Formosa sp. Hel1_33_131: one gene and its partners. The protein of the gene in region 3 binds, or shares a complex with, the protein of the main gene of each other region. Links are inferred from orthologs where the notes say so. Each region holds a gene or a part of one and is shown on either strand. Other genes may lie near its edges.

Region 1 (2,994 bases), 1.1 Mb from region 3 along the record:
ATGACGATGAAATGGAGTTTCAAGGTGCCGACAATACCGTGTATGCTTTAAATAAAAATGATGCCTCGGTTAAAATAACGTTTACAGCGACCAATGAATCTTATCATATTTTTAGTTACACCGATGATACTGGCCATCAAAAAAAGGGGTATTTCGTGAAACTAAACAAGGAAGGAGAGAACCTCATATTAAAGAAACATAGAATTGTATTTTTTGAAGAACAGGCTTCTAAAACGGGCTATGATGCTCCCAAACCTGCGATGTATAAAACTGTGAAAGATCGCATGTATATCAAACTTGCCAATAAAGAGGCTGTATTGTTGCCTACCAAGAAAAAGAAACTTGCAAAGGCACTTTTCCCTGAGAACTCAAAAATTATATTAGATTTCATTAACTCAAACAAGATTAAGTTGTCCAGAGAAGCTGATTTAATTACATTTGTTAATTACTTAAATACTTTATAAACATTAATTTAACCCCAAATCTTAAATTTTTTAACTATGGAAAAATACCTAACCACTGCAAAAGACCTACTGCTTGAATATTCGCCAAAAGTACTTTATGCATTAGCCTTACTGATTGTTGGCCTGTATGCAATTAAATTTATTCTTCGCTTAATTAATAAACTCCTAAACTCGCGTCACGTTGATAATACCTTACAAGCCTTTCTTAGTAATTTATTAGGCTGGGGATTAAAAGCGGTATTACTCATCGCTGTGATTTCTAAACTTGGTATAGACACCACCGCGCTAGCGGCCGTTATGGCAGCTGCAGGTTTAGGACTTGGACTTGCTTTACAAGGGTCATTAGCAAATTTTGCTGGAGGTGTTTTGATCATTTTATTCAAACCCTTTAGAGTGGACGATTTAATCAATGCTCAGGGAGAAATAGGCGTTGTCAAAGACATTCAACTTTTTACAACTCAAATTTTGACTCCAAGTAACAAACGTGTCATTATCCCTAATGGTACTTTGGCAAATGGCAATATTGTCAACCTTTCAGCCGAAGGAACCTTAAGAGTTGATTTAACAATTGGAGTGGGTTATAGTGAAGATATTAAAAAAACTAAAGAAGTACTGTTGAAGGTTTTAACTGCGCATTCTAAAGTGTTATCAGAACCTCTCCCGACGGTTAATGTTTCTGAACTCGCTGATAGTTCCGTAAATTTTGCCGTTCGTCCTTGGTGTACCGTGGAAGATTATTGGACTGTTTATTTTGAGATTACAGAAAACTGCAAAGAGGCATTGGATGCTGCGGGTATCGAAATTCCTTATCCACATGTGGTCGAAATTCACAAAAAAGGATAAGCCTTATTTTTTTGAAGGAATGGCGATGAAATCTTTTAAATAAAAAGGTTCAAAATAAGCAACGTCTTCAAAATCATTTGTTTTAAATTTATCATAAGAAAGCGCACACATTTGTTTTGCTGAAGGCAATTTGTCTTCGATGAATTGTGCGTTTTTATGCGTGATGATATCTTTGGTTTTAGCCACGCCATTTCCAATAAAATAAAGAGGAGCCGATTCCAATAATTCTTGATACGATTCAGAAGTCAATACCTCAGCTTCCGTGCTGCGAATTTCATTATAATCCGCATCATAAATGGCTGAATATACTTCCATACGTCTTGCATCAAGCATCGCAACAATGGTTCCTTTTGGGTTCTCAACCTGATGTGCAAGGGCTTCTAAAGTGGGCACAGAAATTAAAGGAAGACTCAACGCATAACACAAGCCTTTAGCGGCAGAAACGCCGATTCGCAAACCCGTATAAGAGCCAGGGCCTTTGCTGATCGCAATGGCCTCGAGTTGGTTTTTAGAAACCTTTGCTGTTTTAAGAACTTCGTCAATATAGATATGGAGGCGTTCCGCATGGGAATACTCTAGACTGTTGTCTTCTTTAAATTCTATAACTGCTCCGTTTTCGGATAATGCCACAGAGCAATTCGTTGTAGAAGTTTCTATGTTTAAAATGTATGCCATAAATTATGGAATCAATGGTTTGCCCATGAAAAAGTCTAAGACTTTCGAACGAAACACAAAGTTATATTTTGAATTAATTAAGGTTGATTTTGCACTTACTAAGCGCCCTCTTACCTGCTCAACTTCAAAGGAAGTTGCGGCTCCAAGATTAAATTTATTTTGAACATTTTTAAATGATTCTTCTAGGCTAATGACTGAAAACCTAGATGCTTCGTATTGTTTCAAAGCAGCTTTTGCATCCGCGTATGCTTGTGTAATTGTCGTTGTAATGTTTTGCTTTGCTTGCTCTAAATTAAGAAGACTTTTTTCTCTATTAATTTTAGCTTTCGACACATTGGCTTTTGTTTTAAACCCATTAAAAATTGGAATGCTTAAATTGAATCCTAAATTATACCCTAAGTTATTATCTAATTGGGTCCCAAAACCATAGGGCACAATCTTTTCAATAGTATTATTTGGATTATTTGGGTCTTCTACAAATTGAATTCTCGTATCTGGTTCTCCTTGTCTGTGTTGATATGACGACCCTAAACCTGCCCCAAAACTCAATGAAGGGGCATAGGCACTTTGCGCTAATTTCAATCCAAAATCAGTGTTTTCTATCCCTAATTCTGCATTGTTAATTTCTGCACGATTGTCTAAAGCATACGCTAAGATTTCATCGTATGAATCATAAGCTAAGGACGCAGAAGTTAAATTAATTTGAATCTCTTGAATGTCAAAATCAAGAGGGGAAACTTGCAAACTTTGACTTAAACTTAGTAGCGATAAGTCTAAACTATTTTCTGCATTTACAACACTTGACCTGTTAGATGCTAAAGTGGCTTCCGCATCAAATAAATCAGAGCTCGGTTTAATCCCCGCTTCTACTTGAGAAGTGATTTGGTCCAGTTGATTCTGACTGATCGTTACTTGTTCTATGGCAATTTTAAGGTTCTCTTTGTTGAATAAAATATTTAGAAATGCATTGACAACGGTCATAGAAACATTGTCCTGAAGAATTGTGAGTTGA
Region 2 (3,083 bases), 2.3 Mb from region 3 along the record:
AGTTGCTCTTGAACGGATTCAGAATATTTAAGACTCTTAATTTGAATGTTTTTCAATACACGCGCATCAGGGCCGTAGGCACAACTTGTTTTTTTTCCACTTAAAAAAAACATTAAAAAGACCAATCCTATGGAGAAGCCTCCAAAGTAAAAGACAAAACGGTAAGCAAGCTTCATTTATTAATTTTAAAAGATTAAAAGATTGGCATCGCTGTACTCTAAACCAAACCAATCGGCTACAGATTTATTCGTTAAAATGCCGTGGTAAAAGTACAATCCATTTTTTAATCCCATGTCAAATCTTAGTGAATTTTCTATCCCTCCATCTTCTGCAATTTTCAAAAGATAGGGTGTAAATATATTACTAATTGACACTGAGGAAGTTCGTGCATAACGCGCCGGAATATTAGGGACACAATAATGTATCACATCGTGTTTTACAAAAGTGGGGTTGTCATGAGAAGTAACTTCACTGGTTTCAAAACAGCCGCCCATATCGATACTGACATCTATAATCACAGATCCTGGCTTCATTTGTTCTACCAATGCTTCACTCACTAAAATAGGCGCTCTGTTGTTTCCTTTTGCCGCTCCAATAGCCACATCGCAACGCATCAATGCTTTTTGAAGGTTTTTAGGTTGCATCGTCGACGTGTAAATCGTTCGACCAATATTCGCTTGCAAGGCACGGAGTTTGCTGATCGAATTATCAAACACACGGACGTTGGCTCCGAGTCCAATGGCAGCACGTGCTGCAAATTCACCAACAGTTCCGGCACCAATAATCACCACTTCTGTTGGAGGGACACCACTAATGTTCCCAAACATCAAACCGTTGCCTTCATTTGTAATGGACATAATTTCTGAGGCGATTAGAATAGAGGCAGAGCCTGCAATTTCACTCAGTTGGCGCACCGCAGTAAACGCTCCTTCTTGATCTTTTATAAATTCAAACCCCAATGCTGTGACTTGTTTTTCGGCGAGTTTCTTAAAATATTCTTTATGCTGCATTTTTAATTGTAGTGCAGAAATCAAAAGTGCTTTAGGATTTAATAGGGCAATTTCCTCTAAAGTTGGAGGTTCAACTTTTAGAATTATAGGGCAGGCAAATACTTTCGCTCTGTCCTTAGATATTTCTGCGCCCGCTTCGCTGTATTCATGATCTTCAAAACTGGCATTGTCTCCCGCACCAGATTCAATCAATAAACGGTGTCCATTGCTTGTCAGCGCCGAAACGGCATCGGGGGTGAGACACACTCTTTTTTCTTGAAAAGAGGTTTCTTTTGGGATGCCAATAAACAAGGCTCCTTTTTCCTTCGTCAATTCTAAAGTTTCTTCTTTCGGAAGTAATTGTTCTCGTGTAAAAGGGGAAGTTGGTTTATGCATAGCCTTTAGTATAAAGCATCTAATTTACAATTATTTTTTTGATCACCCCTAAGAAAGTTTTTTTTCTGAGAGTTTGAGAATTCTACCGCCATTTTCAGCAAGGGACAATTCTAAAACAGTGACGTTTTCAGGAAGTAAATTTTCAATCTTTTCAGGCCACTCGATAAAATTCCATACACCAGAACAAAAATAATCTTCAATTCCCATGTCCAATGCTTCATATTGGTTTTTGAGTCTGTAAAAATCAAAATGATAGACGGTATCCTCTGTAACTTTATACTCATTCACAATGGAAAATGTGGGACTGGAAGCAGTATCGGCTCCACCCATTTCTTTGACCATGGCGCTAATGAGTGTTGTTTTTCCTGTGCCCATTTCTCCATAAAACAACAGTGTTTTGGACTGCGCATTTTTCAGAATTGTTTGCGCGACTTCTGCTAATTCTTCGAGCTTGAAATGTAGTTCTTTAGTCATTTTAGCGAGGATTTAAAACCACAAAAGGAATAATGACTTCTTCTAAAGAGATGCCTCCATGTTGATAGGTATTTCTAAAATAATTCACATAGTAATTGTAATTATTTGGATATGCAAAAAACAGATTGTCCTTGGCAAAAATAAAGGTGCTATTCATTGCTGCTGAAGGGAGGTGAATTGATTTAGGATCTTTTACTGCCAACACATCTTTTCCTTCATAAGAAATGCTGCGTCCTGTTTTATAGCGTAAATTAAGACTGGTGTCTTTATTACCAACGACTTTAGAAGGATTTTTTACGTTGATGGTTCCGTGGTCTGTAGTGATAATGAGTTTAAAATTAAGCTCTTTGGCTTGTTTGATAATCTCTAATAAGGGCGAATTTTGAAACCAACTCTTGGTAAGCGATCTGTAGCCTTTGTCGTTGGAAGCAAGTTCTTTCAGAACTTCCATTTCGGTTTTTGCATGGGACAACATGTCCACAAAATTATAGACCAAAACGGTTAAGTCATTCTGCGCTTTTGTTTTAAAGGTTTCCGATAGTTTTTTTCCTGCTCTTAAATTCGTGATTTTTATATATTCATGTTTCAAATGTGAAAGCCCTAAGCGTTTTAATTGCGCTTCTAAAAATTCGGCTTCAAATAAATTTTTACCACCCTCATCTGTATCGTTTTTCCAATACTGAGGATATAATTTCTCCATTTCACTAGGCATTAACCCTGAGAATATTGCATTTCTAGCGTACTGAGTCGCCGTTGGAAGAATACTGTAATACAAACTTTCTTCTTGTGTTTTATAGTGGTTGTTTACTGTAGGTTCCAGTATTTTCCATTGGTCATATCTTAAATTATCAATAACAATAAGCAAGGTAGGCTGGGAGTCGCTAAGCTCGTTTGCAATCTTATTTTTAAAGAGGGTATGAGACATCACAGGCGCTTGGTGGTCCTCAAACCAATCGGGATAAAACTTCTCAATAAAGCGTCCAAATTGTTGATTTGCTTCCATTTTTTGAGCGTCTAATATTTCACTCATGGTGGCATCGTTGGACGATTCTAACTCTAATTCCCAAAACACTAATTTTTTATAAAGTTGTTCCCATTCTTCAAATGAATTTATTTCATTTAAATTCATAGATATTTTACGAAATTCTTGTAAGTAATTAGAAGATGTTTTTTCTGAAACTAGTCTGTTGTGATCTAGGTTTTTCTTAAGTGATAAAAGAATTT
Region 3 (2,950 bases):
CAGCACCTAAGATTAAAAAATCAGAAGCCGATAAATTAAGGGTATGAAGATCTAAAACCGTAGGGTTCTCTAGGTTTTCATCTGTTAGCAAAAACTTGCTGTTGTGTATTCGAACCTCGCTTGATGATAAAAGAAACTTATCGGGAGGCAAAAAATCACTGCTTTTTTGTGAATTCGTTAGCGTTATTGACTTGTCAATCTTTTTAATTGGATTATTTTCATCAAACTTAGCAACAAAAACATCTAAATTCGTATCAACTTCCCCCTTGTAGTTTTTTATGTGAAAAAACAGATCGTACAAATCGATGTCTGCAAATGTGAGTTTACTATCTGCGAGTTTAACAAAACTTAAAATAGAACTGTTTAATTCAGTAATGGAAATCAAGGGGGCATCGTAATGATCCTTAATGAGAATGTTTTTAAGTTCCACATCGCCATTAAACTGAAGTCCTACTTTTTCTATTTTAATAGCAGTCCCGTAGGTCTCATTAATTGAATTGGTGGCATAACTTCCTAGACGTGTTTGGACCGTTGGAATGGACAACACCAAGACCAATAGCAAGAATATCAGCACGAGGGCTGTTACAAATTTTATCAGTATTTTAAAATAGTTCTTGATAAGCGAGACTGGTTATTTTATTTACAATTTAACTAATTATCCTAAAATTTAAACTACCCAAAGCATTTATTTTAGTGCTATTTTTTTTATTTCTTTGCAGTTGTCCTGTTAATGGACAATGTAAGTCGTTTATTTTAATACAAATTAAACGAATATTATCACTAAATCGTCTTAATGCGCTCAAAAAATACATACATTTTAGGAATTGAATCTTCTTGTGACGACACGGCAGCGGCCATTCTGTGCAATGGAAACGTACTGAGTAATGTTGTTGCCAACCAAGCAATCCATCAAAAATATGGTGGGGTGGTTCCAGAATTGGCTTCAAGAGCGCATCAGCAAAACATCGTTCCTGTGGTCGATCAGGCCATTGAACAAGCAGGGATTTCGTTAGCAGACCTCAGTGCCGTGGCATTTACGCAAGGCCCTGGATTGATGGGGTCTTTGTTGGTAGGGACTTCATTTGCAAAATCATTGGCTTATGGACTCGACATTCCGTTAATCGATGTCAACCACATGCAAGCTCATATTTTGGCACACTTTATTGAAAATGAAGATACTGAAAAACCTGAATTTCCATTTCTAGCGATGACCATTTCTGGTGGACATACGCAAATTGTGCGTGTCGATGCTCATTTTAAAATGACGGTTATTGGCGAAACGATTGATGATGCCGTTGGAGAAGCCTTTGACAAGAGTGGTAAAATTTTAGGACTCGGCTATCCTGCTGGCCCCGAAATTGACAAACGTGCAAAATTAGGAAACCCGAAAGCGTTTAAGTTTACGAAACCTAAAGTAGCGGGGCTCAATTTTAGTTTTTCAGGGTTAAAAACAGCGATCTTATACTTCATACAAAAACAGCTGAAAGAAAATCCTCAATTTATTGAAGAGAATCTGGATGATGTGTGTGCGTCCATCCAATATACCATTGTAGGAATTTTGATGGACAAACTAAAATTAGCTGTCAAAGAAACGGGAATCAACCGCATTGCGATCGGCGGCGGTGTTTCTGCAAATTCAGGAATCAGAGACGCTTTGAAAGAAGCTGAAAGTCGCTATGGTTGGAAAACCTTTGTGCCTGCTTTTGAATTCACAACGGACAATGCCGCAATGATTGCGATTGTAGGGCATTTAAAATATTTAGAGAAAAATTACGCGGATCAAAGCATTATGGCTACGGCTCGACTTAAACTATAACTCAAATGCAATTATTCTACAATTCAGAGCTGGAGGCGTCTACAGAAACTTTTAACTTTTCAAAAGATGAAAGTCGTCATATTGTAAAAGTATTGCGGAAATCTACGGGAGATTTGCTTCTAATCACCAACGGAAAAGGGTGGATGTTTGAAGCAGAAGTGGTCATCCCAAACCATAACAAATGTGTGGTTACCATCTTAAAATCAACCTTTGAAGCGCCAAGATCTTATACAATTAACCTAGCCGTTGCACCCACAAAAATGAACGATCGTTACGAGTGGTTTATCGAAAAAGCCACTGAAATTGGCGTGGATCAAATCACACCAATTATTTGTCAGAACAGTGAGCGAAAAGTCATCAAAACAGAACGGTTTGAGAAAATCTTACAATCTGCGATGAAACAATCGCTTCACTCCTATTTGCCAACTTTGGCTCCCGCCATTCGTTTTTCTGATTTCATAAAAACAGCTCAAGAAGGTTCTAAATTTATAGCGCACTGCGAAGACGGAGAGAAATTAAAATTTAAAGATCAAATCAAAGCTGGAGAATCCATCACGATATTAATTGGTCCCGAAGGCGATTTTAGTCCCAAAGAAATTGAGGAAGCTTTGAAACATCAGTATATTCCTGTATCTTTAGGAGCGTCAAGACTTCGCACCGAAACGGCTGGAATCGTGGCGAGTCACACAATTCAACTTTGCAATGAATAAACGGTATGTATATATATTTTTGATTTTAGGAATTCACTTCTGTGGAAGTCAAAATTTAGCGGTTTTAAAATATGATGGCGGAGGCGATTGGTATAGCAATCCGACAGCTTTAAAAAATTTAATTCAGTTTTGTAATTCCAACATTCAAACGGCCATGGACGCCAAACCCCAAACCGTGGAAGTGGGAAGTGCTGCTATTTTTGAATACCCGTTTATACACATGACAGGTCATGGGAATGTGGCATTTTCAGAATCTGATTCCGAAAATTTAAGAGCCTATTTATTGTCTGGTGGATTTTTACATATTGATGACAATTACGGCATGAAGCCTTATATTTTAGAAGCTCTAAAAACAGTATTTCCAGATAAAAAGATGAGTGAAATTTCTTTATCACATCCGATATACAACAGTGCGTTTTCGTTC

The links. The genes of interacting proteins can lie anywhere in the genome.
Region 1: the proteins of tsaD (region 3) and tsaB are in contact, whole or in part, in a solved structure (PDB 4WQ4), measured with the Escherichia coli proteins. The link is inferred for Formosa sp. Hel1_33_131 from one-to-one orthologs.
Region 2: the proteins of tsaD (region 3) and tsaE are in contact, whole or in part, in a crystal structure (PDB 6N9A), measured with the Thermotoga maritima proteins. The link is inferred for Formosa sp. Hel1_33_131 from one-to-one orthologs. Residues at the interface, in WP_004082750.1 of Thermotoga maritima: Cys10, Asp11, Arg49, His50, Leu82, Gly84, Gly135, Gly136, Glu154, Thr155, Leu156, Asp157, Asp158, Ser159, Glu162, Asp165, Lys166, Arg169, Leu170, Tyr175, Lys213, Thr214, Leu217, Tyr218, Gln221, Arg222, Asn324; in WP_004082108.1 of Thermotoga maritima: Leu37, Gly38, Lys46, Lys57, Val59, Lys60, Ser61, Thr63, Phe64, Thr65, Leu66, Met67, Val69, Pro71, Tyr82, Arg83, Leu84, Asp86, Asp88, Phe89, Asp93, Ile128, Asp130, Glu131, Arg134.

What each region holds. Positions count from the first base shown.
Region 1 is NZ_CP017260.1:1,166,453-1,169,446, forward strand. Bases 147-2,994 are described here. They hold tsaB (tRNA (adenosine(37)-N6)-threonylcarbamoyltransferase complex dimerization subunit type 1 TsaB), read right to left. Parts: upstream 1,983-2,994; coding sequence 1,311-1,982; downstream 147-1,310. Other genes in these bases: FORMB_RS05205 (hypothetical protein), read left to right, coding at 147-464; FORMB_RS05210 (mechanosensitive ion channel family protein), read left to right, coding at 501-1,307; FORMB_RS05220 (TolC family protein), read right to left, coding at 1,986-2,994. Also shown: more of FORMB_RS05205, read left to right, coding at 1-146. UniProt on the Escherichia coli protein: Required for the formation of a threonylcarbamoyl group on adenosine at position 37 (t(6)A37) in tRNAs that read codons beginning with adenine.
Region 2 is NZ_CP017260.1:28,649-31,731, reverse strand. The notes cover bases 147-3,083. They hold tsaE (tRNA (adenosine(37)-N6)-threonylcarbamoyltransferase complex ATPase subunit type 1 TsaE), read right to left. Parts: upstream 1,860-3,083; coding sequence 1,434-1,859; downstream 147-1,433. Other genes in these bases: FORMB_RS00145 (T9SS response regulator signal transducer PorX), read right to left, coding at 1,861-3,083; FORMB_RS00155 (alanine dehydrogenase), read right to left, coding at 186-1,385; FORMB_RS00160 (hypothetical protein), read right to left, coding at 147-176. Outside these bases: more of FORMB_RS00160, read right to left, coding at 1-146. UniProt on the Escherichia coli protein: Required for the formation of a threonylcarbamoyl group on adenosine at position 37 (t(6)A37) in tRNAs that read codons beginning with adenine.
Region 3 is NZ_CP017260.1:2,305,615-2,308,564, reverse strand. What follows is about bases 1-2,804. They hold tsaD (tRNA (adenosine(37)-N6)-threonylcarbamoyltransferase complex transferase subunit TsaD), read left to right. Parts: upstream 1-793; coding sequence 794-1,816; downstream 1,817-2,804. Other genes in these bases: FORMB_RS10655 (DUF4159 domain-containing protein), read left to right, coding at 2,519-2,804; FORMB_RS10660 (16S rRNA (uracil(1498)-N(3))-methyltransferase), read left to right, coding at 1,822-2,526; FORMB_RS10670 (translocation/assembly module TamB domain-containing protein), read right to left, coding at 1-574. Outside these bases: more of FORMB_RS10655, read left to right, coding at 2,805-2,950.